3 regions of the Gottfriedia sp. OAE603 genome follow, and region 3 is predicted to be linked to each of the others. Evidence: riboswitches for the same ligand, from Rfam matches in the RefSeq annotation. Region 3 holds a riboswitch; each other region holds the start of a gene.

The links. Region 3 has a riboswitch for thiamine pyrophosphate ahead of thiC (phosphomethylpyrimidine synthase ThiC). Riboswitches for the same ligand answer to the same signal wherever they lie in the genome.
Region 1: another riboswitch for thiamine pyrophosphate. It lies ahead of thiT (energy-coupled thiamine transporter ThiT); the one in region 3 lies ahead of thiC (phosphomethylpyrimidine synthase ThiC).
Region 2: another riboswitch for thiamine pyrophosphate. It lies ahead of ABID96_RS16190 (ABC transporter substrate-binding protein); the one in region 3 lies ahead of thiC (phosphomethylpyrimidine synthase ThiC).

Annotation. Positions count from the first base shown of each region.
Region 1 covers NZ_JBEUNN010000001.1:3,664,075-3,674,245, reverse strand. The annotation lists gene ABID96_RS18600 (amino acid permease) at 1-546, shown strand, start outside; gene opp4A (oligopeptide ABC transporter substrate-binding protein) at 796-2,580, opposite strand; gene ABID96_RS18590 (ABC transporter permease) at 2,604-3,509, opposite strand; gene opp4B (oligopeptide ABC transporter permease) at 3,524-4,489, opposite strand; gene ABID96_RS18580 (ABC transporter ATP-binding protein) at 4,505-5,431, opposite strand; gene ABID96_RS18575 (ABC transporter ATP-binding protein) at 5,412-6,437, opposite strand; gene ABID96_RS18570 (Dps family protein) at 7,196-7,645, opposite strand; gene ABID96_RS18565 (hypothetical protein) at 7,846-8,004, opposite strand; gene thiT (energy-coupled thiamine transporter ThiT) at 8,340-8,915, opposite strand; TPP riboswitch at 9,073-9,177, opposite strand; gene ABID96_RS18555 (low molecular weight protein-tyrosine-phosphatase) at 9,479-9,955, shown strand; gene ABID96_RS18550 (hypothetical protein) at 9,969-10,171, shown strand, end outside.
Region 2 covers NZ_JBEUNN010000001.1:3,155,643-3,165,813, reverse strand. The annotation lists gene hmpA (NO-inducible flavohemoprotein) at 1-1,072, opposite strand, end outside; gene ABID96_RS16200 (RrF2 family transcriptional regulator) at 1,245-1,685, shown strand; gene racE (glutamate racemase) at 1,716-2,507, opposite strand; TPP riboswitch at 2,736-2,845, shown strand; gene ABID96_RS16190 (ABC transporter substrate-binding protein) at 2,974-3,963, shown strand; gene ABID96_RS16185 (thiamine-binding protein) at 3,990-4,280, shown strand; gene ABID96_RS16180 (ABC transporter permease) at 4,280-5,041, shown strand; gene ABID96_RS16175 (ABC transporter ATP-binding protein) at 5,044-5,814, shown strand; gene ABID96_RS16170 (TatD family hydrolase) at 5,783-6,550, shown strand; gene ABID96_RS16165 (helix-turn-helix domain-containing protein) at 6,998-7,222, opposite strand; gene ABID96_RS16160 (GerMN domain-containing protein) at 7,430-8,476, shown strand; gene rph (ribonuclease PH) at 8,628-9,365, shown strand; gene ABID96_RS16150 (XTP/dITP diphosphatase) at 9,396-10,001, shown strand; gene ABID96_RS16145 (YfcE family phosphodiesterase) at 10,014-10,171, shown strand, end outside.
Region 3 covers NZ_JBEUNN010000001.1:679,469-689,639, reverse strand. The annotation lists gene ABID96_RS03470 (YjcZ family sporulation protein) at 53-178, shown strand; gene ABID96_RS03465 (DoxX family membrane protein) at 246-785, opposite strand; gene ABID96_RS03460 (hypothetical protein) at 1,109-1,279, opposite strand; gene thiC (phosphomethylpyrimidine synthase ThiC) at 1,299-3,074, opposite strand; TPP riboswitch at 3,207-3,322, opposite strand; TPP riboswitch at 3,579-3,688, shown strand; gene ABID96_RS03450 (thiamine phosphate synthase) at 3,807-4,409, shown strand; gene thiO (glycine oxidase ThiO) at 4,406-5,497, shown strand; gene thiS (sulfur carrier protein ThiS) at 5,521-5,724, shown strand; gene ABID96_RS03435 (thiazole synthase) at 5,727-6,494, shown strand; gene ABID96_RS03430 (ThiF family adenylyltransferase) at 6,491-7,504, shown strand; gene ABID96_RS03425 (hypothetical protein) at 7,550-8,365, opposite strand; gene ABID96_RS03420 (cation transporter) at 8,460-8,660, opposite strand; gene ABID96_RS03415 (heavy metal translocating P-type ATPase) at 8,675-10,171, opposite strand, start outside.

The sequences.
Region 1 (10,171 bases), 3.0 Mb from region 3:
ATTATGAACTTTGTTATTATCACAGCGGTATTATCTGTTGCAAACTCAGGATTATATGCAACTTCACGCATGATGTATTCAATGGCTCAAAAAGGGATGGTTAGTCCAGCTTTAGGTAAATTAAATAAAAAAGGTGTACCTTTAAACGCATTAATTTTCAGTATGATATTTGGATGTTTATCTCTATTATGTGGAATTTTTGCAGAGGATACAGTTTATTTATGGTTATTATCAATTGCTGGATTCGGAGCAGTGTTCATCTGGGCTAGCATTGCTTTATCAAATCTATTAGGTAGAAAAAAATATATTCAAGAAGGTGGAAAAGTAGAGGATTTAAAATATAAAACTCCACTTTATCCATTGGTACCAATTGTTGCTTTAGTACTTAACGTTGTTGTAATGGTCAGCTTGGCGTTTATTCCTGAACAACGAATTGCTTTATACTGTGGTATACCGTTTATGATTATTTGTTTAATCTATTATCATTTTTCGGCAAAGAACAAAATTGAGAAGTTTGAACTTGAAGAAAATAAGAAGATTAGTTAAGTTATAAAGAAAGGAAGAGTAGCTTAGAGCGACTCTTCCTTTTCAGACTGTTGACAAACGCTTGCTTTCTTCGTTGCTTCGCCTGCTTGTGGTACTCATTACCGTCAAAGGTAACTCCGTTCCTCATCCGGCTCCTGAGCCTCGAAAGACAAACGTTTTCAATCAGTCTGAATCTCTTAGTTTTTGTACTTTGTCTAAAAATTATAAAGAAAGGAAGAGTGCTTAGAGCGACTCTTCCTTTTTTCATGATTATTTATTTTTTTCTGATTCTTCACTTGTTACAGTGATTTCTTGTAAATGACCTTGGAAGCCTTGACCAGGAGTGATATCATAACCTTTCACTCGGTTGTTTACTCCATCTAATCCAAAACGGAATAGAGTAGGGATTAATGGTACTTCTTCACTTACAAGCTCTTGCCATTTGTTATATACCTCTTGACGGTGGTTTTCATCAAAAGAATTAGGAGAGATACCATCTTTTAATAGTTGATCATTTTCATCATTTACCCAACGAACATAGTTAAATGGTGCATTTTTAGACCAAATTCCAGATGGATCTGGATCAGAACCAGTTCCCCAAGCTGCTGCGAATACTTCGATTTTTGGATCGTCTTTTTCAACCATTTCATAGAATGAGTTGAATTCATGTAAACGTCCATCTAATAATTGAACATCTAAACCAACATCTTTCCAAGCTTGTAAGTAGAATTGTGCTAATGGTTCCGCGATATCGCCACCACTCATAGATGCAAAGTTAATTTTGAACTCTTTACCGTTTGGATCTTCACGTAATCCGTCTCCAGTTACATCTTTGTAGCCAGCTTCATCAAGTAAAGATTTTGCTTTCTTAGGATCATATTCATAACCTTTAAGGTTTTTATCAAAGTATTTCGGGAATGAAGGTGGAATAACAGATGTTGCAGGGAATCTTAGCCCTTTATAAAGTTTTTCACCTACTGATTTGTTATCAAGTGCATAAGCCATTGCCTGACGTAAACGTTTGTCAGCGAATTTTGGATTATCCATTACGTTTACACCGTTTTTCGCGTCATAATGACCTAATTTAAATCCAATATAAGAGTAAGATAACTCAGTTCTACCAAGTAACTGAATATTTTTTAATGATTTTGCTTTATCATATTGATCAGCAGAAACTGAAGCAATATCAATATCACCATTTTCTAATGACGCAGTTGCAATCGTAGGGTTAACTACTTTTAATAGTACGCCATCTAATTTTGGTGCACCATTCCAATAGTCTTTAAATGCTTCGAATTCAACAGCTTCACCTGGAGTGATTTTCTTAATTTTGAATGGACCAAATCCGATTGGTTCTTTACGAATTTGTTTAGATTCTACTAATTTATCGATTGCCACATCGCCTAGATATTTTTTAGGAAGTGGGTAAGTCCATAAACCAGTTAGAACTGATGGATTTGCTTCTTTAAAAGTAATAGAGATCGTTTGTGGATCGATTACTTTAACACCAGAAATGTTTTTTGCTTTTCCTGTGTGATATTCTTCCATACCTTCAATCATAGACATTTGTGTATCGTAACGAACACCAGTGTATTTAGGGCTACCAATTACTAGGTAAGCATATTCTAAATCTTCTGCAGTTACTGGATTACCATCATGCCATTTTACATTATCTTTAATTTTTAAAGTGATTACTTTTTTATCTTCACTTAACTCGTATGTAGCTGCACCATCTTGATCATATACATAGTTCTCATCTGTTGAAAGTAGTGCTTCATCAAAGAACTGTAATACTTCAGAGTCTGGTTGACCTTCATAAAATACAGTATTTAAAATACCTTCAAATGGCGTATCAGAAATTAAACCATACTTTAACACACCACCAGCAATTGCTTCTTTATCATTTTTTACTTTTACAGGAAATGCAGATGTTTCTACTTTTTCTGTAGGTTTAGCTGATGTTGGCTTGTCATCTCCACCTTTACAAGCTGAAAGGATTAACATAGAAACAGCCATTGCGCTTAATACTTTTGAAAAGCTTTTTACATTTTTCATAATTTCACTCTCCTTAAAGTTGTTTAACCTCTTCTTTGCCTTGCATCAGCTGCACGCTTTAGCGCTTCACCGATAAAATTTATACTTAGCATGAGCACTAAAATCATGCCCGATGCAGGTAACCAAATCCACCATTTATTCTGTAGAACGTCTGGGTTTGTTGCATATGCAACGAGTGTACCTAAGCTTGGAGTGCTTTCAGGTAATCCGAATCCTAAGAAGGTAAGACCAGATTCGATTCCGATATTTCCAGCTAAGTTTAGGGTAAATGCTACAATAATCAGTGAGCTTACATTTGGTAATAAATGAGTTAATATGATCTTCCAGTTAGGTGTTCCAAGAGCCTTCGCTGCTGCAATGTAATCCAATTCACTTTCAGACAATACTTTTGAGCGAATCAGCCTTGCTTTACCTGTCCATAAGAAAATACTCATAATTAACACGAAATTAGGAATCGTAAATTTTGGTACTACAGTTACAAATACTATGATTAACATTAATGTTGGCAGAGATAGGATAAAGTCGATGATGCGCATGACAATACCATCAACCAAACCACCAAAGTAGCCAGCAATTAATCCTAATGATAAACCTAGAATATTCGTTATGATCGTGATAAATAATCCGATTGTAAAAGAGTTTTTCGTTCCAATAATTAATTGTCCAAATACATCACGTCCGCCATAATCAGTACCAAGCCAATGTAGTGAAGAAGGGGGTTGATAGATTGATAGGAAGTCTACCTTCGTAATTTGGTCTTGGTCTAAAATAAGCGATGCACCATAAACAGTAATTAGGATTAGACTCAAAATAATTAGTGACGCTAATGCCATTCGGTCACGTTTGAACTCTGACCAGATGACACTAAAGCCAGAGGGACTTTTTGATTTTTCTATTAGTTGTTTTTGATTTTCAAGTTTCAATTCCATTATTTTCACCTACCTTAATCGATCCGAATACGAGGATCAACTATGCTTAATATGATGTCAGAAATCAATGTTCCAAATAATGTTGCTAAGCTTGTCATAAGTACAAGCGCGTTTACAACTGTAAAATCGCGAAGCATCACAGATTTAATGAAGAGCTGTCCAATTCCTGGGTAACCAAAAATTGATTCTAAAAAGATAGATCCAGCTATTAAACCAGTAATCTCATAACCTAAAAAAGCAGCGATTGGTAAAAATGAATTTCGTAGAATATGTCTTGAATAAATCTTAGATTCAGGAACACCTTTTGACTTAGCTGTTCTGACAAAGTCTTTGACCTTCGTATCTATAATTTCACTACGTAAATACTGTGAAATTCCAACTGTAGAGATTAGGGCACCGGCCATTGAAGGCAGGACAAGATGTTGAAGTTTACTCATATAATAAGCAAAAGTTCCATTATCAATTTGCGGATCAACACTACCGCCAGTAGGGAATAAATCTAAATAAAAACCAAAGATAAATAATACGATAAGTCCAAAGATAAATAATGGTGTTGCAAAACCAATATAGTTATACCCGGTGACGAGTTTGTCTGCCCAGGTATCATTCCATCGACCACTTATTATGCCGAGTGGGATTGCTAAAATATATGTAAGGATAAAAACACAAAGAGCAAGTAATACAGTATTTCCAATTCGTTCTCCGATAACATCCGTTACAGCTAGTTTATGCGTGTAAGAGATTCCAAAATCACCTTTTACTACATTTTTTATCCAATTAACATATTGAACCTGCACAGGATCATCTAATCCCATCTGCTTTCGAATCTCAGCGATACGTTCTGGAGATGCTTTTGGATCCAATTGTTTACCAGTAAGAGCATCACCTGGCATCGCTTTAGCGAGTGCAAAAATTAATATACTCAAAATAATCATTTGAGGAATCATAATGAGCACTCTGCGAAGTAAAAATTTCCACATATAGCTTTCTCCTTTCTATGGAAGTGCTACTCGATGAGTATCAGATATTGGTTTTAAATCAAAAGGACGGCCATTTGCATCAAAGTAAGAAGAAGAGTTCTTTTCATATTCAATTCGAACTTCCTGTCTTGCATTAATTTTTTCTGCTCTTACTTCCGGGCGAATATCCGGAATGGCTGCAATCAGACGTCTTGTATAAATATGTTGTGGGTTAGATAAAATATCTTCTGTTGTTCCTTCTTCAACAAGCCTTCCACGATACATAACACCAATTCGATCACATAAATGACGAATAACACCAAGGTCATGACCAATAAATAAATAAGTTAATTTGAATTCCTCTTGTAAGTCCTGTAAAAAGTTTAGTACTTGTGCTTGTACAGAAACATCAAGGGCCGAAACTGGCTCATCTGCAACGATTAATTTTGGTTGTAAAGTTAAAGCTCTAGCTATACCAATTCGTTGACGCTGTCCACCGGAAAACTCATGTGGATATTTGAAAAGCGCTTCTGGAGGTAATCCAACCTTTTGTAAATAGTAAAGTACTTTTTCTCGCTCTTCATCAGGCGATAGTTTTTCAAAATTTCTTAATGGCTCTGCAACTAAATCTATGATTCTTTTCTTAGGATTTAATGAAGAGTATGGATCCTGGAAAATCATTTGAATTTCTTTTCGAAATGCTCTCATTTGCTTTTTACTTAAAGAAATTAGATCATTTTGCTCGAACTCAATACTTCCGCCAGTTGCTTTTGTTAACTGTAAAATCGCCTTACCAGCAGTCGACTTACCACTACCAGATTCACCGATTAAACCATATGTTTCACCTTCTCGTAATTCAAATGAAATTCCATCTACAGCTCTAACATAATCAACAACTGTTCTGAAAACTCCACCACGTATTGGAAAATGTACTTTTAGATCTTCAACCTTTAATAGAGACATTTACAATCGGTGCTCCTTTCTCATTCTTGAAATGAAAATGCTTATAACAAGAACAACGGACATAATGGTTTGGTGTTACTTCATGTAAACCTGGTTGCTCCTCGTGAGCATAAGATTGAATCCACGGAATGCGGTGACTAAAACGGCAACCCGTTCTTGGTAATTTATCTAAAGGTGGAACAGTACCCTCGATAATATGAAGTCTTTGATTTTTTGAATGAGTAGTAGGTATAGAGTTTAATAGAGAACGAGTATATGGGTGTAAAGGTTGATTGAAAATTTCTTCAACTGTTCCCGTTTCTATAATCTGACCCGCATACATTACGGCTACTCGATCAGCGACCTCAGCAACTACACTTAAATCATGTGTGATCAAGATAATACCAAGTTTTGTTTCTTTTTGAATTTCTTTCAGTAAATCCAATATTTGTGCTTGAATCGTTACATCTAGTGCAGTCGTAGGCTCGTCCGCGATAATAAACGATGGATTGCAGGCAATCGCAATAGAAATCATAACCCTCTGCCTCATACCACCAGAAAGTTCATGTGGATATTGCTTATATGTAATTGAAGGCTTTGGAATTCCAACTTGAGCAAGTAATTGTAAAGCACGTTCTTTTTTTTGTGAGGATGATAAGTTTGTATGGTAATCCAAATTTTCTTCAATTTGTTTACCGACTGTCATTAATGGATTAAGTGCAGTAAGAGGTTCTTGGAAAATCATTCCGATTTCTTTACCTCGAATTTTATTCATATTACTATCAGATAATGATAATAAGTTGCTTCCCTTGTAATTGATGGAACCTTCCATCTTGGTACGTTTATTTTGATGAAGGCCTAAAATTGAAAGAGCTAAAGCACTTTTACCGCAGCCAGATTCACCAACAATTGCTAATATTTCATTTTCGTGAACAGTTAACGAAACATCATCTACAGCTGGGTAATACTGATTACTAATACGAAATGATGTTGTTAAATGCTCAATTTCCAAAAGAGGTTTTGACATTATTAGTCTCCTTTCGCGTAATTGTAAGGAAATTGTTAGTTTATTTAGAATTTTCATAAGTATAATATATATTATGCAAATGTTTCAATATTAAAACAATTGCTACAACTTATAGGTATTTTGAGCTAATTTCATTATTTTCTGTATTTCGACTTTGGTAAAAAATGGGTCGGAATGATGAGGGTAATAATTAAAATCATTGAAAATTTGCGATGAATACTGGAAGAAGAGGAAGTAATAGAGCTTAAATTAGTTAGAAGAAATTCGTTGTAATTGGAAATAAAGTGATAAATAGGTGATAGAGAATTAAGAAGAATCGTGTCGATTATTGATGTAATTTTGTGGAAAATATAATAGGATATATGGGATAGGTAGGTGGAAATCCCTAGTCACTTTCACCTAGTTCATGTAGGTAATTACGACTAGAATGTGTTGATTTACTCATAGAATAGAACAATATACTTTACATTCTATTAATAAATTGAGATAAATAGCATTTTTGTTTTCAATCAGTAAGAATCTTTTGCACTAATCATTATAAGTTGTATCATTACAATCGTTTTTTGATTTTTAAAACCAATAAAAGTCATATATTCGATATTAACAATGGATATGAAAGAGGCCAGATAAATTAAACAAATGTTTGTTTAAACGAAAAGAACCATCTTTTTTACAGACGAAAACAAGTAATAATAGAAAAAACAGTGTAAGCAACAGAGAATGATGAATCATTCAATGAAGTTATACACTGTTTTTTATTAACCTAAGAATGCATTTAACATCCAAACATGTTTTGAAAGTTGTTCGCGAATTGCTAGTAACATATCATGTGTGACAGAATCGTTTTCAAAATCTGTAATTTCCATGCCATCTTTTAAATCTTCTATTAAGTATTGGTAGTCATGAATTAGATCTTGAACCATTCCTTCTGCCTTCACTAATTTGTTAGCTTCGTTAATCCCAGAAGTATCTAAATATTCTCTCATAGTAGCAAGTGGTTTTCCACCAATTATTAATACACGCTCTGCTAGCTCATCAATATGTATACTCGCTTCGTTGTATAGTTCCTCGAATTTAGCATGTAAAGTGAAGAAGTCTCCTCCTTTAACATACCAGTGATAGTTATGTAATTTTACATATAACACATTCCAGTCAGCTAATTGTTTGTTTAATACATCTACAGTCGTTTTTGTGATGGGCGTATCCATTTAAAATTCCTCCTCTGATAAGTCAAGAGTTCATGGTGTCTACGATAATCATGTACAACCATCATATATGATATTGAGTAGAAATAGTCATGGTAATATTTGATAACTAAGTGAACAATTAGTAAAATTAACGATTTATAGGAAATAATGTTCCAAAAAAAAATAAAACCATCCATTATATGAATGATTTTACAAATTTTTCAATTAGAATGATCCCCTTTTTCAGTATGGGGAGGTTTAGCATCAATGAGATGTTCATCGTCCACTTGTAATGAACTTTTTAATAGCATGAAAAATGCTCCAATACCACCTAAAAGAATAATCGTAAAAATGAAGAAAATGAGGATGTCATAAATCAAAGCTTAAACCTCCTTTGATATTTTTTACTGTATTTATTTATATGAGGGAGGATTGGAGCAAATAACTATAGTTCACAAAGTGTTCAATAATTTTATGAATATTTTACTTAGACTGCTGACAAACGCTCGCTTTCTTCGTTGCTTCGCCTGCTTGCGGTGCTCATTACCTTAAGGTAATCCCGCTACTCATCAGGCTTTACGACTCGAGAGGCAAGTGTTTTCAGTCAGTCAGTAGAATCTATTCTTTGCCTGCAAATTCGCTTTGAAAACGGCCAAGAATAGTAAAAAACCCTACTCAAGAAAGAGTAGGGTAATGAGTAAATGAATGATGAAACTTAAGCAGCTTGATTCTTTTTAACATTTGCAAGAACTGGAGCTGTCGAAAGTAAAAATATTAAAATGATTGCACAAATGATAAATGAAGGAACCATATACCATGCATTATAAACTAAAGAATATAATGATACTGGTGTTCCTTTTGGAGCGTATGAACCAAAAAACACGACTCCTGAAATATAGTGACAGATAAAACGGACTAGTGAACCAATAAAAGTACCTACTAAAATAAAAATAGTTACAGCTACTTTATTGCCACTCGTTAAATTAGTTTTCACTTGTTTGTAAACAATACCAGCTAAACCTAGACCAGTAAAAGCAATGATGTAATCTAATAATATTTGGATTGGATGAACAAAATAAAAGTTGGTTACTAATTGTAGTGCAGCAAGTAATAAGCCAGTTATTAAACCTTGTTTAATTCCCCATCGAAATGCGATTAAAAAAACAGGAAGCATTGATAACGACACAGATCCACCTTGTGGAGCTTTAAATAATGGCAGTAAATCAAAAACCATTGCTAAGGCTGCACACATAGCAATTTCAACCATCATTTGTATTTTTGAATTTCTCATAAAAGATTCCCCCTTATCTCTCTTTGACAACACTCATTGTAAATGAAGCACTTTGGAATAGAGTTTTGGATAACTCTTTCAAAGGAAGTGTAAATTAGGGAGAGGAATGGTAAAAATAAAAAAAGTAACACTGGTAGCATGATGATCCCAGGGTTACTTTTTCATCGTGCCACATCCCTACGTTAGTATTAACTAACAGGTTCGAAGGGTAAGAATAGTTATACTATTCACTCTCAGCCTCATGGCTCCCCTTGTGGTTCATCGTACATTTAGTTGTCAATACTAAATATAGTCAATGTGTTTTAAAAATACAATCATTTTATACGATTAAAGTTAAAAATTTTAAGCATAAAAAGAAAGTAAGCCCTATTGCTATGGTTAAATCAATGAATTATCAGTGTACTTACTAGAAAATATTCTTTATGAGTATAATCTTGTTGATTTTAAGTTAAATTATTCACTTTAGCTTTCCTTTTCTTTTTAAATTAGAAAGTGTAGAATGAAATCGAAACTAACAGCTAAATTTTGGCAAAAAGTGTAAATAATTTGAAGGAGACATCGAAATGATTCATGTATTATTTGTCTGTTTAGGAAACATTTGTCGCTCGCCAATGGCAGAGGCTGTTTTTCGTCAGATAGTGACAGAAAAAGGGTTAGAAAAACAATTTGTGATTGATTCTGCAGGTACTGGAGATTGGCATATTGGTCACCCACCACACAAGGGAACAAAGGAATTACTAGGTCAAAAAGGCATAAATTGCGATGGTATGAAAGCTCGAAAAGTGACAGATAATGACTTTAAATATTTTAGTTATATTGTTGCTATGGATGCACAGAATAAAGAGGATTTAATGAATTTAGCAAGAAATAATTCTATAGGAGAAATATCACTCCTTTCAGATTACGTACCATCTTCATTATGGAAGGAAGTACCTGATCCGTATTATACGGGAAATTTTGATGAAGTATATAACATTGTTGAGGAAGGCTGCTCACATTTACTTCAGCATATTTTAAAGCAACACCAACTAACTGTTTAGAGGAGGATGTAGAATGTCAAAACGTAACAAAGCTTTACGCAATATTCTTGTCGGAGTCGCAATTGGTGCAGGAGTTACTTTACTGAACAAAGAAAATCGTGAAAAAATTTCACGAAAAGGTAAAAGTGTAACGAAGAAATTAAATCAAATTAAAGAAGATCCAGAATTAGTAAAAGGAGCAGTTCGCTCTCAACTGAAGGTTGTTCAGAATTCTGT
Region 2 (10,171 bases), 2.5 Mb from region 3:
TAGATGTTAACCATGCAACATCAATATAGCCTTGCTTTTTAAAGTACGGATTTTTCATATCTTCCTCTGATGGATTTTCATAAATAAATGATAAAGAATAGTCATTTATTTGTTCAGATAATGAAATTAATTCATTTTTGAATGGTTGAAGCTTAGCAGTTCTTGCAGCGCATATCATTTCTACTTTACGATTAGGCTGAGTATTGGCAATTTGTTTTGCCATACTTATTAAAGGTGTAATACCAACCCCGCCACTAATAAACACAACAGGTGATTCAAGATTAGTGTTTAAAGTGAAATCTCCAGCTGGAGCTGTTAATTCTAATGAATCACCAATATTAATCAAGTTGTGAAGATAGTTTGAAAAAACGCCTTCTGGTTGTTGCTCTTCAGCTTCTCGTTTTACGGAAATTCTATAGTATTCTTTGCCAGGTATATCAGACAAACTATATTGTCTGTTTAATAAATATTTTTGACCATCCACTTTTGCTCGCACAGTAATATATTGACCTGGTAAAAATGTTGGTAGAACAGAGTGATCTTTAGGAAGTAAGTAGAAAGATGTAATTACATCGCTTTCTTTAACTTTATCAATGACCTTGAATTCTTTAAAGTCACTCCATCCACCTTCTTGTGAAGATGAGTCATTATACATTTCTTTTTCGATATCAATAAATACTTGTGCAATAATACCATAGCTTTTTGCCCAAGCAGTAAGAATTTCATCGGTTGCAGCATCACCTAATACTTCTTTAATCGCGCCTAGTAAATGTTCACCAACGATTGGGTAGTGCTCAGGTTTTACTAACAGACTGCGATGTTTTTGAGCAATTTGTTTTACGACTGGAAGAATTGTTTCTAACTTATCAATATTTTTAGCCGCTGCTAGTACTGTGTTAGCAAGCGCTGTTTGTTGTCTACCTTGTTGTTGATTTGTATGATTGAATATATTCAATAATTCAGGATGATTTGTAAACAGGTTTTTATAAAAAACTGATGTAATCTCAAGCCCTTTTACTTCTAAAACTGGGATTGTTGATTTAATGATGTCAATAGATTTTTGAGAAAGCATGTTATACCCCTTCTTTTCTTTAAAGTAGTATTTATAATACATCTTTATAGTAGCCCCACCTACTCGTTAAAGCAATATGTAAAATACATCTTTTTAGTCTCAATTTATAAAAGTTTAAAAAATGTTCACAATTATGCTATGATTAATCAAAATAAATGAGTGAGGGGAATTTATGCGGTTAACCAATTATTCGGATTACTCTCTTCGGGTTTTAATATACCTGTCCACTGAACCAAATGAAAAACTGGTAAATATAAAGGATATTGCCGAGGCGTATGATATTTCAAAAAATCATCTAATGAAAATAATCTATAATTTAGGGAAGATGGGTTATATTGAAACAATTCGAGGACGGAATGGTGGAATCCGACTTGCAAAACGACCATCGGACATAAATATAGGTGAATTAATTCGAAAGACAGAAGAGGACTTTCATATTGTTGAATGTTTCGAGGATAACAATAACTGTGTCATAACACCTGTTTGTTCTTTAAAGCATATATTTAATAAAGCATTAAATCAGTTTTTACAAGTATTAGACGAATATACCCTTGAAGATATTGTACAAAATAATTTTATGCTAAAAGAATATTTTGACTTAAATAAAAAATAAAAACACTCGAGCAAAAAATGCTTGAGTGTTTTAAAGTTTAATTTGTATTATATGTTCCAATGGTTCTTGGAATATTGAAGAAGCTATTTTGCGAAATGCCACGGGATTTCCAGTGGTAAAAAAGGAGTGTGAAACAGACTTCTTGGTTGATAATAAATTTTGCTGGTCCAGTATTGCACTAACCTCCAAAGCTGTTTGATCACCTGAACTGATTAACTTGATCTGAGAGCCAATTACTTCTTGAATAATGGAACTCAATAGAGGATAGTGAGTGCAACCTAGTATTAAGGTGTCAATGCTCGATTCTTTTAATGGACTCAAAGCCTCTTGAATAAGATCAAAAATATCTGGTTGAATGTATCTACCACTTTCAACTATTCCAGCAAATTCTGGACAGGCTAATTCTATTATTTCGACTGATCGATTAATCCTCTTTAGTGCGTGTTTGTATGCGTGGCTATGAATAGTAGCATTTGTACCAATTACTCCGATCTGATTATTTTTCGTGAGCTTTATTGCCGCTCTTGCTCCTGGATGAACGACCCCGATTACAGGAATCGGCAATTTTTCGCGCATTTCCTGTAAAACGATAGAAGTTGAAGTATTGCATGCAATGACCAACATTTTAATATCTTTGTCTAGGAGAAAGTTTGTCATTTCCCAAGTAAACTGTCTAATTTCATCATATGAACGTGAGCCATATGGGCATCTAAGTGTGTCACCTACATAATAAATTTCTTCGTTCGGTAGCTGCCTGATCATTTGTTTTGCAACTGTTAAGCCTCCAACGCCTGAGTCAATCACACCAATTGGCTTATTCATCTAGTCCACTCGCCTTCGTTATATTTATAAGCTCCCACAAACTCCCACAAACTTTTAAACCTTGTTGATCTATTATATTCATAGTGTTCATGGTGCAATTTCTGCTCTATCTTTTTCAAGAAATGAAGTTTTCTATATATACAGATTATTAAAATATTAAATTTATGTTGAAAATGAGTCGTATTTAAGGAATTTATCTGTTATATTTATCATGAAAAGTTTATATGCGAGAAAATGTGGAGGGGCCAGTGTTGCTGGCTGAGATTGTATCCTTTAGATACTGACTCTTAGAACCTGATCTGGGTGATGCCAGCGTAGGGAACAGTATCTCTTTTGATATAGTTTTTTACAGTGCATTCACGTCCGGATATTTATTCGGGCGTTTTCTTTTTGTCTAGTTCTAGTACCTGACTATGGTGCTAACACATTTCATTTGTATAAACAAAACAAAAAGGAGAGTTATAGAATGAAAAGATTACTGATTTGTTTTTTTGCACTTTGCTTAACTTTAGCAGGATGTAGTGAGCAAAATTCGTCAACACCGAAGAAAGAAAAAAAGCTACAAAAGGTGACGGTAGTATTAGACTGGACGCCAAATACAAATCATACAGGTTTATTTGTAGCAAAAGAAAATGGATATTTTAAAGAGCAAGGTCTGGATGTAGAGATTATAAGCCCGGGGCAAACAGGAGCAGATCAATTAATTGCTTCTGGTAAAGCTGATTTTGGCGTTTCTTACCAAGAGTCAATTACACAAGCAAGAGTACAAAACGTACCAATCGTGTCGATTGCAGCTGTTATTCAACATAATACTTCTGGTTTTGCTTCACCAGTTAGCAAAAATATTAAATCACCTAAAGATTTTGTTGGTAAAACTTATGGTGGATGGGGTTCACCTGTAGAAAAAGCAATTTTAGATTCATTGATGAAAAAAGAAAATGCAGATGTTAATAAATTAAATATCGTTAATATGGGCGAAGCTGATTTCTTCACGGCAGTAAAGCGAGATATTGATTTTGCTTGGATTTATCAAGGATGGACAGGTATAGAAGCAGAGCTTCGTGGTGAAAAGTTAAATATGGTTTATTTAACTGACTACAGTGATAAGTTAGATTACTATACGCCGGTACTTGCAACGAATGAAAAAATGATTAAGAATCAACCAGAAACCGTTAAGGCATTTATGAAGGCAGCATCTAAAGGATATACTTATTCAATCGATCATCCAAAAGAAGCTGCAGATATTTTGTTAAAAGATAATCCAGATTTAGATAAAGAACTAGTTCAAAAAAGTCAGGAATGGCTTTCAACTAAATATCAAGACGATGCAAGTCGTTGGGGTGAACAGAAGTTAACAATTTGGAAAAACTATGCTGAGTGGTTAACTGAAAATAAATTGTTAGAGGGTAAATTTGATCCGGAAAAAGCTTTTACAAATGAGTTTTTACCAGAATAATAATTTTTGACAAAGGGGAGCTTTAAATGTCTAATACATTAATGAGTGTACAAATTATTCCTAAAACCAATAAAATTGAGGAAGTTATTCCAGCGGTTGATGCAGCGATAAAAGTAATCGATGAGTCTGGTGTAAAATACCAAGTTCAACCATTAGAAACAACAATGGAAGGCGAATTAAATCAATTATTAATTATTGTCCAAAAAATGAATGAAAAAATGATTGAAATAGGCTGTCATAATGTCATTACACAAATGAAAATTCTATATCAGCCACAAGGTATTGCAATGGATGATTTGACGGAGAAGTATCGTTAATGAGCCGCAAACAAATAAAAGGATGGCAACCGATTCTTGTCATCCTCCTTTTTTTAATTTTTTGGCAGCTAATTATAAAGTTTTTCAAAATAGAAGCTTGGCTCTTGCCAGGCCCAATCGCAATACTAAAAGAAGGAATCCAATCTTATGATTCGTTAGTTCCACATGTACTTTCTACCGTACAATTAACCATCTTTGGATTTTTGGTAGGTACTTTTCTAGGACTAATGATTGCAATCGTACTACATTTAATTCCAGGATTTAAAGAAGCTTTTTATCCATTATTGATTTTGTCACAGAACGTACCAATTATTGTTTTAGCACCACTTTTAATCATTTGGTTTGGATTTGGAGTATTACCAAAGTTGATGATCATTTCACTTGTTTGTTTCTTTCCTGTTACCGTTTCTGCTCTCGATGGATTTAGGCAAACGCCAACTGAATTGATTAATTATATGAAAATGGCAGGGGCAACAAAATCTCAATTATTTTGGAAAATAGAATGTCCATACTCACTACCGTCTATTTTTTCAGGATTAAAAATATCCGCGACATATAGTGTGATGGGTGCTGTGATTTCTGAGTGGCTTGGTGCAAAAACAGGTATTGGTGTGTTTATGACACTTGCTTCTTCTTCATTTCGCACGGATCGAGTATTTGTCTCGATTTTTATCATTATGCTTTTAAGTATGTTCTTTTTCGGCTTGATTGTATTGCTAGAAAGAATGACGGTGAAATGGAAGTCTAAGGGAGTAAAATAAAAATGACATTAGAAATTAGAAATCTCGAAAAATCATTTGGAAAACATCAACAAATTTTAGCTGGTATTTCGATGCACGTTAATGAGGGTGAATTTGTCTCGATTTTAGGTCCATCTGGAAGTGGGAAAAGTACTTTATTCAATTTAATCGGTGGATTGATCAATCCAGATTCGGGACAAATTATTTTAAATCATTCAGTAATAAATGGAGAGCTAGGCCATATTAGTTTTATGCCGCAAGAGCATTCACTTCTTCCGTGGCGAACTGTATTGAAAAATATTCTATTATCAAGTGAAATCAAAGGTAAATCGGATGAATCATTAGCACGAGATTGGTTGAAACGCACCGGACTTGCTGACTATGAAAATGCTTATCCACATGAATTATCAGGTGGCATGAAACAACGCGTATCATTTCTTAGATCATTACTTGCTCCACAATCATTCATGTGTATGGACGAACCATTTTCAGCATTAGATGAATTTACGAGACTTGATATGCAACAATGGCTACTTTCAATATGGGAAGAACAAAGACGGTCAATTTTGCTAGTTACTCATAATATTGACGAAGCTTTATTATTGTCTGACAGGATTTATATTTTCTCAGATAAACCTGCAAAGATTAAAGAAGAAATTATCGTACCATTTCCAAGACCTCGTCAAAAAGAGTTGCTATTAACTGATGAATTTACTGCGTGGAAACGTAAAATATACTCTGCACTGGAAAAGGAGAAACCAGATGAAAGTGATAGATGCTCATATTCATCTTGACTCATATGAAACGAAACAAAGAGATGAAATACTTAATAGTTTAAAAGAAAACGAAGTAGAGGCGCTTATTTCAGTTTCCATGGATTTAGCATCATGTAAGAAAAATCTTGATTTTCAATTACAATCAAGTCAAGTCTTCACTGCATTTGGATTTCATCCAGAACAAGAGATTCCCTCAGAAGAAGTAACTCAAGCTTTGTTGAAATGGATAAGGGAACATAATGATCAAATGATTGCAATTGGTGAAGTAGGCTTGCCATATTATCGGAATCAGGAACAAACGCTTGATTATAAACCTTATATTGAGTTGCTTGAAAAGTTTATTAAACTTGCATATGAGGTAAGTAAACCGACCGTACTGCATGCGGTTTATGAAGATGCAGATATCGTTTGTTGTCTATTAGAAAAATATAAAATCAAAAAAGCACATTTTCATTGGTTTAAAGGAAACAAACATACCATTAAGCGAATGATAGAAAATGATTATTATATATCCATTACGCCAGATGTGTTATACGAAAACGAAATTCAAGAACTTGTAGAAATCTATCCACTAAACCGGCTAATGGTGGAAACAGATGGTCCATGGCCGTTTGAAGGTCCTTTTAAAGGAGCTTATACTCATCCAAGCTTTATTCATGAATCAGTACGCAAAATTGCTGAAATTAAAGAATTAGAATTAGAAGAAGTTTATACATGTCTTTACGAAAACACAAAAGAATTTTATGGTGTTTAAGGATTGATAAAGCAATTACTAGCCTCTTAGTAATCGCTTTTTTTTGTTCATTGAAAATAGTGCTCGTTACTCGTATGTAGAAATTTTAATAGAATAAGACAGTGAATTTATAGGCAATAGCAATGAAAAATCAGAGATTAAATCAACTTTTAAAATGTATTTTATGAAACTATATAAAAAAAGAAATATATTAAGAACCATAAAATAGAACCCCATTTGAAATAAAAGGATGGGGTTTCTATTATTTACAGTATAAATAAAATGTTGGTCCACAAAATAATAATTAAATTGGTTAATAGCGTGGATAAGTAATTGCGTGCTAAATTTCTTCAAGTTTAATAAATGAAGCGCAATTTTTTGCTAGGTCAATATAAAAAACCAAAACCGGCTTATCAAAAAGATAGCCGGCAGTAGGTAGATGAGTAGATTTGTAAATCTACAAGAATGCTACAGTTCAAGCTCGCCCATGCGTAGTAGCTCGATAACTGCTTGTGATCGCCCCTTAACCCCAAGCTTCTGCATTGCATTTGAAATATGATTTCTCACAGTTTTTTCACTTATAAACAGTTCTTCAGCAATTTCTCTTGTAGTTTTATCTTGAACAAGAAGTTCAAATACTTCTTTTTCACGCTTAGTGAGTGTGTGCTTTGTTTGATATTCTCTATCCTTCAACTGTGCTAACCCTCCTTGCTTGACCGAGCTGTACTTCGGATGGGTATTCATTTAGTCTTTTTATCATATGACAGATTCGTATTTAAGGTGAATATTTCCAGTAAATTTAAAAGCCAGATTAAAATATTTATTTTTTTTGGCCATAGCTTGTTCTAAAAATTGTACATGCTCGTATAAATAGTAAAAAAGCGTGGGGGGAGTATGGCGATGAAAAAAAGATTATTAGTAACAACTGCAACACTTTGTGGACTTGCTACATTATCTGGTTGTGGTTTAATTCCGGTTAAACCTTCTAATGAAATCGATCCACCTAAAACGGTTACATATAGAAGTGACCAACCATCAAAAGAAGTACAAGCAGGTAAGGTACAAGAACAAACAGCGAAAAGAGAACTATATTTAATCGATCGAAATGGTTATGTAGTACCACAAACATTTCAATTACCTAAATCTACAAGTTTAGCAAAACAAGCCCTAGAGTATTTAGTGAAAGATGGTCCGGTAACAGATCAATTACCTAATGGGTTTCAAGCTGTTTTACCACCAAACACTGAGGTTTTAGGGGTAGAAACGCAAAAAGATGGTACAGTCATTGCTGATTTCTCTTCAGAGTTTAAACAGTATCATGACGAAGATGAGTTAAAAGTATTTCAAGCTGTAACTTGGACATTGACGCAGTTTGAGAATGTTAAAAAAGTAAAAATTCGTGTGAATGGTAAAAACTTAACGGCTATGCCAATTAACAAAGCACAAATAGGTGAGGGGTTAACTAGGCAAGATGGCATTAATTTTGATAAAGGTGATATCGTTGATGTAATGAATTCAAGACCAGTTACATTATATTATGTTTCACAAGATGAAATGGGTGAAACTTATTATGTTCCTGTAACTAGAAGGATTTCAAATGCAGAAAAAGATTCGTATACTGCAATTGTAAATGAACTTGTTAAGGGTCCTTCTGAGTATTCCGAACTTGTTTCTGATTTTGGTTCAGATACAAAATTAGTTGCTGAGCCAAAATATCAAAATGGTAAACTAACACTTAATTTTAATGAAGGTATATATGGCAACATTGCTAAAAATATGATTAATGATGATGTATTACAACCACTTGTATTATCGTTAACTGAACAAAAAGGGGTTACTTCAATTGAAATTCAAGTGGATGGTAAATTAACTGCACTTAATCAACAAGGTAAACCTTTAAGCCAACCAGTATCTAGACCTAAGGATGTAAATACAAAAGAATTATAAACTTCATTATCAAACCTTGAACCAAAGTTTAAATATGACTTTTGTTCAAGGTTTTTTGCATTTATCTTAAGAAATGCTTTTAATAAGTAGAAATGAAATCATATTTTTGTCTATACTAGTAATTGGAAGATTTATGTAGGAGGAAACAAACATGACTAGAACAGATGGAAGATTAAATAATGAATTAAGGCCAATAGAAATTATAACGAATTATACAAAACATGCTGAAGGATCTGTACTAATTAGTGTAGGGGATACAAAAGTAATTTGTAATGCTACGGTTGAAGACCGCGTGCCACCTTTCTTAAGAAATAGCGGTAAAGGCTGGATTTCAGCTGAGTATTCTATGTTACCAAGGGCAACACAAGATCGAACGATGCGTGAGTCAACAAAAGGTAAAGTAACAGGTCGTACAATGGAAATTCAAAGACTAATCGGTAGAGCACTAAGAGCGGTTGTTGATTTAGAAGCACTTGGAGAAAAAACGATATGGATTGACTGTGATGTAATACAAGCGGATGGGGGAACTCGAACAACCTCTATTACTGGTGCATTCGTTTCTATGATGTTGGCATTTGATAAATTAATTAAACAAGATAAATTAAAATCTTATCCAGTTAAAGATTATTTGGCAGCGACTTCTGTAGGGATATTAGAGGATGCTGGTGCGGTTTTAGATTTATATTATCTAGAAGATTCTACAGCTAGTGTTGATATGAACATCATTATGACTGGAGAAGGACGCTTTGTAGAACTGCAAGGAACTGGTGAAGAAGCGACCTTTACAAGAGAAGAGCTAAATGAAATGCTTGCTCTAGGTGAACTAGGAATTAAAAAGTTGATTGAAAAACAAAAAGAAGTTCTATTAAATGAAGGAATTAAGTTTTAACTATACATTGATAGAGGAGAGACTTTAAGGATGGAAACAATTATTATTGCGACGAATAATAAAGGGAAAGTAAAAGACTTTGAAGCACTTTTTCACCCGATGGGATTTCGAATTAAATCCTTACAGGATTTCCCTGAAATTGAAGAGATTGAAGAAACTGGTACAACTTTTGAGGAAAATGCTATTTTAAAAGCTGAATACTTAGCAAAAGTTCTACAAACTCCGGTTATTGCAGATGATTCGGGGTTAATTGTAGATGCACTTGAAGGAAGACCTGGTGTATACTCAGCACGTTACGCAGGCCTTCATAAAAGCGATGAAGATAATTTACAAAAAGTATTAAGTGAGCTTCATGATGTTTTTCCAGGTAAACGTACTGCAAGGTTTTATTGTGCGCTTGCATTAGCTGCGCCAGGTAAAAATACGATTACCGTTAATGGGACAGTAGAGGGTTATATCTCGAGCGAAAAGAGAGGAACAAATGGGTTTGGATATGATCCAATTTTCTTTTTGCCAGAGTTGGACAAAACGATGGCTGAATTAACGGCAGATGAAAAAAGTGGCTTAAGTCATAGGGCAAATGCAATTAAATCATTAATGAACGTAATAGAAAAAGAAGGAAAAGAATTTTTCTAAGGGGATAATATGATGAAAGCATTGATTCTAAGTGATAGTCATGGTTTAACAGAACTGCTTGAAGTAATTTCTAAACGTCATCGTGAAGATGTTGATTTAATGATCCACTGTGGTGACTCTGAGTTAGAACTAGATGCAAAAGAATTACAAGGTTTTCATGTCGTTCGAGG
Region 3 (10,171 bases):
CAGGGAAGTTTTTGAAAGCCCCTAAAAATTTAGAGTGAAGGAGGTTTAACGAATGGGTAGTGAATATGGACATCATAACAGCTTTGCTCTGATTGTTGTATTATTCATCCTATTGATCATTGTTGGAGCAGCTTGTTTCGCAGGTGATCATTTTGGAGGCGGCTATGGCGCTTGGTAATAACTAAAAACTATAAAACCTCTTGAAAATATTCAAGAGGTTTTTTATTTACATTTTTTAAAAAAATTTAAGCGTTCAAAACTTCTGATTGTTGATAATTTCTTTCCACCACAATCTTTTGTCTTTTAGCATGAATATATTTCTCAAATCCTATGTAACGATCTAAACTTAATACATAACTACGGTCTAAAGAAAGTAAAATTGCAAAAGCACTGGTATAAAGTGTAAGACTGATTAAGTTCATATTGCCTGAAAGAATAAAATTAATATGCATGAAAAGACAAATCAGTATTGAAGGAAGTAGCATTAAACCTACGATCAATAAAATACCGATTATAATTTGTACAACTGGAATCGTGTAATTAAAAAACATATAATGCTTTAAAGCAAAGTGTTGAATGAAATACTTATAAAATACTGGGACATTAGGCTTTTCAAGTGCCATTATAAAATAATTTTTAATAAAGACGCCAGGTTCGCTATACCAATTTTTTTCTGAAATTTTTGTGATACCAGCAAATAACCATCCTACTCCAAAAAGAATTCTCATCAGTGTAAATAAAGCTTGAAATACCTTTTCTTTTAATTGATGCATCATATTTTCCATTAATTAATCTCCATTTCTTTTGCCTAGAAAAAGAATCCTCTTGGTCTTCATCTAAATATCATGTTGTTACTATCTGGTAAATTTTTAGAGTATATAAGTCGTCTTATTTGCCACCTCATTTATTGAAAACGATTATCAATAACGTTAAAATATTAACAATAATGATAATCATTGTCAATTAGTTTTTTGTGCTTACTTTCTCATTTTCATATATTTTATTTTTCATATTGAATGACTTAACGTTCTGTTAGGTCGTTAATAAAAATAAACCTCCAAAAATGGAGGTTTATTTTTGCAAACTAAGTATAGGTTATTTGTTAAGCTTACCAATATAGACTTTCAATATAGTGGCACTTTGTACATACCTGTATATAATCGTTCTTTTGAAATTCATGTTCACAAATTTTTTGGATATTTATTAATTCTTTTTTCAGTTGATTCACTTCGAATTCTAGCTCTTTTAATTGTTTTGCTATTTGGTTCACCCGGTTCATTCGAGGCTCCCCCATTCAATCATTGGTATATTTCCCCACCATTTTTTCTAAATTGATCAGCCTTTTCTTTTAGACCCTCATCAATCGCTAACTCAAAATCCTTTTCATTTACTAAATCCCTAATATCTTGAGAAATTCTCATACTACAAAACTTTGGACCGCACATCGAACAAAAATGGGCTGTTTTTGCACCCTCAGCAGGTAAGGTTTCATCATGATATTCCATCGCTCTTTCTGGATCCAGTGATAGGTTAAATTGATCTCTCCATCTAAATTCAAATCTTGCTTTTGACAGTGCATCATCTCGTTTTTGAGCTCCTGGATGCCCCTTTGCTAGATCCGCTGCATGTGCTGCGATTTTATAAGTAATGACTCCTACTCTAACGTCTTCTTTATTCGGCAATCCAAGATGTTCCTTTGGTGTTACATAACATAGCATTGCTGTGCCAAACCAGCCAATCATTGCAGCACCTATTGCAGAAGTAATATGATCATAGCCAGGTGCGATATCCGTCGTAAGTGGTCCAAGCGTGTAAAAAGGAGCTTCATTACAAATCTCTAATTGTTTATCCATATTTTCTTTAATTAAATGCATTGGTACATGACCTGGTCCTTCAATCATTACTTGGACATCATGCTTCCAAGCTATTTTCGTTAGCTCCCCAAGTGTTTCTAATTCAGCAAACTGAGCGTCATCATTTGCATCTGCAATGGAACCGGGTCTTAATCCATCACCAAGTGAAAATGTAACATCATATCGTTTCATAATCTCACATATTTCTTCAAAATGAGTATATAAAAAATTTTCTTTATGATGTGCAAGACACCACTGTGCCATAATTGATCCACCTCTAGAAACGATACCTGTTACACGTTTTGCTGTTAACGGTATATAGCGTAAAAGTACACCAGCATGAATTGTAAAATAGTCGACACCTTGCTCCGCTTGTTCGATTAATGTATCTCTAAATACTTCCCATGATAAGTCTTCAGCAATTCCATTCACTTTTTCTAGTGCCTGATATATTGGTACTGTTCCAACGGGTACTGGTGAATTTCTAATAATCCATTCACGAGTCGTGTGAATATTTTTTCCGGTAGACAGATCCATCATAGTATCTGCTCCCCAACGTGTTGCCCAAGTCATTTTTTCAACCTCTTCTTCAATCGAGGAAGTGACAGCTGAGTTACCAATATTGGCATTGATTTTCACATGAAAATTACGACCAATAATCATTGGCTCACTCTCTGGATGATTTATATTTGAAGGAATAACTGCTCTCCCTCTCGCTACTTCAGATCTGACAAATTCAGGAGTAACATGCTCCCTAATTGCGATAAATTCCATTTCTGGCGTAATCAAACCTTGTCGTGCATAATGTAACTGCGTAATATTTGCACCATCTTTTGCTCGTAATGGTTTTCTATCTAGTCCTTGGAAGACCTCTATATTTTTCTGTACAACCTCACTTTTAAAGCCATTATCTTCCGGCTTTACTTTCCGACCTTCATACTCGATTACATCTTCACGCTCAATAATCCATTTTCCTCTTATAGACTTAAGTCCTTTACGAATATCAACTGTTTCGCTTTCATCGGTATAAGGACCACTTGTATCATAAACACGTACAGGAGCGTTTTCCTCTTCCCCAAATGATCCAGTTGTAGGACTTAATTTGATTTCACGCATTGGAACCAACAAGTCAGGTCTTGATCCTTCTACATATACTTTTTTACTTCCCGAAAAGCTAGACATGATTGAAAAATTCATTTCATTTACAGAATTGTTCATTATGATTTCCCCTTTTTAATGTGATTAAAAAGAACAAAATCCAATCCACGATAAGCATGAAAAAAAGCCGTATCTTAAAAATATAAGACCCGGCTAATGGTTAGTTTGACTACAATAGTGATAAATGATCACTACTGTAATAAACGCTAACTTCCCCACGCTGGTATGAACCAGATCAGGTCCTGAGGGTTAAGAAACTTAAAGCGCGTTTCTCTCTCAGCCCAACTAATTGGACACCCCTAGTCAAACTATTCATTTGTACAGACTTAATATAAACCTATGAAGCAATCTTGTAAATCATTTTATTTACCTAAAATTTTACAGGATTGGATGAAAATTCATATCTATACCTGGAAACATTCACTATTTTCACATAAAAAAATTATTTTTTATTATATCTTTAAGTGTCTATTTTGCTAACTTTTGACATAATATTTACAAACTATCATTTTTTTAATCTTGAATTATTTTATTTTTATGCTATGCTAAATTTAATTTTCATAGTGTATTCATCACTAGGGGATCCCTTGATAAGGGCTGAGAATAAAGTAGTTACTTTTAAACCCTCATAACCTGAACAGGTTCGTACCTGCGTAGGAAAGTGGCGCAATGTCTTTTTATGCGTTTATTTGTGTATCTTACAAACCACTTTCCAGTTTTAGGAAAGTGGTTTTTCTTGTTTTAAAACGAAATTTACAATACATACACCCTATTTTTCAAAAAGGAGGAGCAAATTTGAAGCTAATTGCAGTAACGAATAATATGTATTCTGTTCATGAACTTGCTTCAAAGATTATTCAAATACATGATGTTGTTGATTTAGTTCATATACGAGAAAAATCTAAATGCAGCTCGGAATTACATACCCTATTAAATCTTTTAAGGCATAACAAAGTTCCTATGAACAAGATCGTCATGAATGACAGATTAGATATAGCTTTACTTACCAATCTAATAAACATTCATTTGCCAACTCACGGGCATCCGGTCAAGTTAGTGAAAGAACAATATCCAACAATGAACGTCGGTCGCTCAGTCCATTCAGTAGCAGAGGCTATTCAAGCTGAGAAGGATCTGGCCAATTATGTCATTTATGGACATTGCTTTAACACAAATTGCAAAAAAGGTTTACGTCCAAATGGAATTGATCAGTTAACTGAGATGAAAAAAGTTCTTACAATTCCAGTTTACGCAATTGGTGGGATAGCTCCTGATCATCTTCCTATACTAAAAGAGTGTCAGGTAGATGGAATTGCAGTCATGTCGGGTATTTTTTCTTCTGAAAACTCGCGTGATGCTGCTCTAAAATATATGGAGAGGTGCACTAGTAATCTATGAAACAACATTTTGATGTAATCGTAATTGGTGGTGGAATCATTGGATGCTCCATCGCTTATTACTTAGCAAAAGAAAAAATAGACGTTGCCATACTCGAAGCACAAACGATTGGTTCGAAATCAACTAGCGCTGCAGCAGGCATGCTCGGAGCTCATTCTGAGTGCAATGATTCAGAGATTTTCTTACCTTTTGCAAGAAGCAGTCAACTAGCTTATTTTGAACTGAATGAAGAGCTTAAGAGACTAAGTCATATCGACATTGAGCTGAAAAAAGGTGGGATTTTTAAACTTGCTTATAATGACGATGATAAAATCCAATTAGCTTCCCTTCTTTCTCAATCAACGGTCAAGTGGTATGAACCAACTGAAATTCAAAGGAAAATACCTAATATAACAACAGATATAATTGGAGCAGCATATATAGAAGATGATGTAAGTGTCCTACCCATTTCTGTTTGTATGGCTTTTTGCAAAAGTGCACAAGTGCTCGGAGCTACAATACACGAAAATACTTGTGTTTTAGACATTCAAAAAATTGAAAATACATTTATGATTCATTTTACAAATGGAAAATTTACAGCTGATAATATCGTCATTGCAAATGGGGTTTGGAGCACTTCTTTTTTCAAGCAGCTCGGATTAAATAATCGTCTTATCCCAGTTAAGGGAGAATGTCTATCGGTTACAAGTGAACATTTGACGTTGGAGCACACAATTTTCCATGATCATAACTATATTGTTCCTAGAAACAACGGAAAACTTGTTATTGGTGCAACGATGGTTCATAACGAATGGGATGAAAAACCAACCCTACTAGGTATTGAATCATTAATTGAAACTGCCAAAAAGATGCTACCTGATATGACCAAGATGACCATTGAATCATTTTGGGGAGGTTTAAGACCACAAACCATTGACCAAAAACCATATATCGGAAAACACCCTGATGATGACAATATATTTTTTGCAACTGGACACTTTCGCAATGGCATTCTTCTTGCTCCTGAAACGGGCAAAATGATTCGAGATTTTATTCTTAAAAGAAAGATTAGAACTGAGTGGGTAGAAGCGTTTAAAGTGAATCGATAATTTTAAGGCGAGGTGTAAAACGTTTGATCATCCAATTAAATGGCAAAAGTATTCAGCTAGCTGAAAATATTTTCACAGTAAAAGATTTACTTCTTTCTTATCAACTAGAAAATAGAATCGTTGTAGTAGAAGTGAATAAAGAAATATTGTATCGAGAACTGTACGGTACTACAGCTCTTTCAAACGGAGATATTGTAGAATTAATACATTTTGTAGGAGGAGGTTAATGATGTTAACAATTGGAAAACATTCATTTCATTCAAGATTATTTCTAGGTACAGGCAAATACCCTTCTTTTGATATTCAAAAAAAGGCTATTGAGGCATCTGAAACGGAAGTATTAACATTTGCTGTTAGGAGAATGAATATATTTGAGGAATCTCAGCCAAACTTTCTTGAACAATTAGATTTAACGAAATATAAGCTTCTTCCAAATACCGCAGGGGCAAAAACAGCTGAAGAAGCCGTTAGAATCGCCAAACTGGCAAAAGCTTCAGGGCTATGTGACATGGTAAAGGTTGAAGTAATTGGTTGCGACAAGTCGCTCTTACCGGATCCAATAGAAACGTTAAAAGCCTCTGAAATGTTACTTTCAGAAGGATTTATCGTATTACCCTATACATCCGATGATGTCGTTTTAGCAAGAAGACTTGAAGAACTTGGAGTCCATGCAATCATGCCTGGCGCATCACCAATAGGGTCTGGAAAAGGTATTTTAAATCCTTTAAATTTGAAGTTTATTATTGAACAATCGTCCGTTCCTGTTATTATTGACGCTGGAATTGGTTCACCTAAAGATGCAGCGTTTGCTATGGAATTAGGTGCGGATGGCGTGTTACTAAATACTGCTGTTTCTGATGCTGCTGATCCAGTAAAGATGGCTATTGCAATGAAAATGGCTATTGAAGCAGGTAAGCTTGGTTTCGAGGCTGGAAGAATTCGTGAAAAAAATTATGGGGTGGCAAGTAGTCCGATTACAGGGTTGGTGAGTTCTTGATTGGCCGATATATGAAGCAGCAATTATTTTTAGGGAATGACGGACAAGATAAAATACAACATGCAAGTGTACTTGTGATTGGAGCAGGAGCACTCGGCTCATCAATAGCAGAAATGCTAGTGCGTGCAGGCATTGGAGAACTGACGATTGTCGATCGTGATTATGTTGAATGGAGTAATTTGCAAAGACAACAGTTATATTCAGAAGAAGATGCTAAAAATAAATTACCGAAAGCAATTGCAGCAAAAAATAGATTATTAGAATTAAATAGTAGCATAAACATTAACAGTTTTATTACAGACATCAATGCTAAAAACATTGAGGAGTTTGTTAATGAGAAAACTATTTTAATTGATGCAACTGATAATTTTGAAACTAGAATGATTGTAAATGATGCAGCTATAAAATTTGGTGTTCCATTTATTTTTGGTGCATGCGTGGCTAGCTATGGCCTCACATTTACAATCATTCCTGGAAAAACACCATGTTTAAACTGTTTATTAGAGCATATACCCAGTTTACAAGATACATGTGATACTGTTGGTGTCATTAGCCCCATCGTTCAAATTATTACTGCTTTTCAAGTTACATCTGCTTTAAAGCTCATCACTGGTACAAAAGTATTACCACTATTGCAATCTTATGATGTTTGGAAAAATGAAAAAGCTGACATAAACATTGAAAAGTTAAAACATAAAAATTGTCCTACATGCGGTGATTTGCCTATTTTTCCGTACTTACAAAGCGACTCAGAAATGAAAACAGATATATTATGTGGTAGGGATGCAATTCAATTAAGAAATATGTCCTCTCTTTCACTTTCGCTTGAGGAATTATCGAAAAAATTAATAAAAGATGTGAATGACTTAATTGTGAATCCTTATTTACTTTCTTGTTCGTTTGAGGATTATAGAATTGTATTATTTAAAGATGGTAGAGCAATTATTCATGGGACAAATCAACCTTCACAGGCAAAGTCTATTTATAAGAAAATAGTAAACTTCCAATAGGGATCATAAAAAGAAGAAGCTAATATGATAGCTTCTTCTAAGAATTTATTTTACTTTTACAGTAAAATCGACTGTAAACTTTTGTCCGTTTTGTTGGAATTGCCCCCATATTTTATACATGCCGCTTTTTGGGAAACTTGTCATAAATTTTGCTTCTGGTCCTGTTGAATCCTCATTCATTGGATGAACATGTAAGTAGTTTTTTGTATCTTCACTAATAGCAACCACATGTCCAATTGCACCTAAGTAAGGTTGTAAATTTCTAATCGGTTTTTTTGATTTTTCATCCTTAATAGTAAAGGATAAAGTGATATCTTTATTTGTCGTTAACTCATCTGTTTTAAATGAGATTTCTTTGCCAGCAACTACTTTTGTTTGGTGCTGGTCTTCCTTTAGAACCACCGGATTTCGTTCACTACCTAATACTTGAATCGTTTTTGTTTTGACTGTTTTAGCAGAGTCTTTAGGCACAAAATCTGCATATAATGTATATTTTCCACCTGATGGAAAGTTTGGTGTAATAGTAAATAATCCATCTCCTTTATACTCTGGGTGGATATGGTCAAAATAAGATAAATCCTTACTTACAACGATTAAATGCATTAACTTTTCATGTTCGACTTCAAAATCCTTGATTGTTTTACCTTCTGAATCTTTAACTTTAATAGCTAGTTCTGAATTCTCTCCACTTTTTGGATTTTGATTGAATGTAAAACTTACTTTAGTCTGCTTTTCTTTTTCTTTTTCTTTCTTTTCATGATTCATTCCATGATGATTCGATTCCGTATGATGTCCATTGGTTCCGCATCCGCTTAAACCGATCAATGTGATTGTACTAAGTATTAACATTAATTTTTTCATTGAAATACTCTCCCTATAAGTATATTCTCTATTAACATCATTCTCTTCTAATTACAGCCAAACAAAAAGCGAACCTTAGTCCGCCTTTGTTTTTTTATATGATATCGTATCCTTGATCTTCAATTGCTTCTTTCACTTTTTCTACTGTTTCTGTATCTACATGTTTGAATGATACTTCTTTATTTTCTAAACTAACAATTATATTGTTTGTGTCTGATACACTTTCTACAGCCTTAGTAACCGCAGCCTTACAGTGTCCACAAGTCATTCCATTTACTTTTAAAATTGTTTCCATTTGATATTTCCTCCTTAAATTTTTACCCTTTTTAATCGTAGTGAATTTATGACAACTGATACTGAGCTAAATGCCATTGCAGCACCTGCTACCCATGGTTCAAGTAATCCCATAGCTGCAATTGGTATACCCAAGCTATTATAAAATAGAGCCCAGAATAAGTTTTGTCGTATATTATGCATTGTTTTCTTACTTAGTGAAATCGCCTTAGGAATATGAGATAGATCTCCACCAACAAGTGTGACATCCGCTGTTTCAATGGCAACATCTGCACCAGTTCCAATTGCCATTCCTATATCAGCTTTCGCAAGTGCAGGAGCATCATTAATTCCATCTCCAACCATTGCAACGACTTTACCTTGTTTTTGAAGTGTCTCTACTATTTCTGCTTTCTTTTCTGGTAACACTTCTGCATAAACGTTCTCGATTCCAACAGTATCTGCAATTGCTTTTGCAGTTCGAGCGTTATCACCGGTTACCATATACACTTCAATGTTTTGACTCTTTAATGATTGAATGGCCACTTTTGAAGAATCCTTAATTGTATCTGCAACTGCAACAATTCCTTCAAGTTCACCGTTAATTGCAACAATCATACTAGTCTTACCCGAGGCTTCGAATTGAATTAGCTGTTCTTCAATGGAAGATGTAATTATATTCTTTTCCTGCATTAATTTACGTGTACCAATAGCAATTGAGGAATCTTCTACTATTGCCTCTACACCGTACCCTGGAATTGCAACGAAATCTTTAACTTCTTTTAATTTCAAATCTTGTTGCTTAGCATAATCAACGATTGCTTGAGCCAATGGATGCTCTGACATTTTTTCCACACTCGCAACCAGACTCAACAAATCATCTCGTTGATGAAGACTGATCACATCCGTTACTTCTGGTTTCCCTTTTGTAACCGTACCAGTTTTATCAAGAATGACTGCACCTATTTTTTGAGTGGTTTCTAAATATTCTCCACCTTTATATAAAATACCGTGTTCCGCACCTTTTCCACTTCCTACCATAATAGAAGTAGGTGTTGCTAACCCAAGTGCACAAGGGCAAGCTATCACTAAAACTGCAATTGAAGCTTCAATTGCTTTCGGTAAATTTTGAGGATCAATCATGAAAAACCAAATCAGAAACGTTACGGTCGCAATGATTATGACAATTGGAACAAATATATTTGAAATCTGGTCTGCTAGTCGTTGAATTGGCGCTTTTGAACCTTGAGCCTCTTCAACGATCCTCACGATATTTGCTAATGCAGTATCTTTCCCAACCTTCTCAGCTTCTATCGTCAAGAAACCATTTCCATTTACAGTTGCACCAACTACTTTATCGCCTTTCTTTTTATCAACCGGCAGGGATTCCCCGGTAATCATCGATTCGTCTATTGTAGACATTCCAGAAAGAATCATACCATCTACGGGTATCTTTTCTCCTGGTTTCACAAGAAGATGATCTCCAACTTTGACATCTTCAAATGATACTTTTACTTCTTCACCATCTTTTAA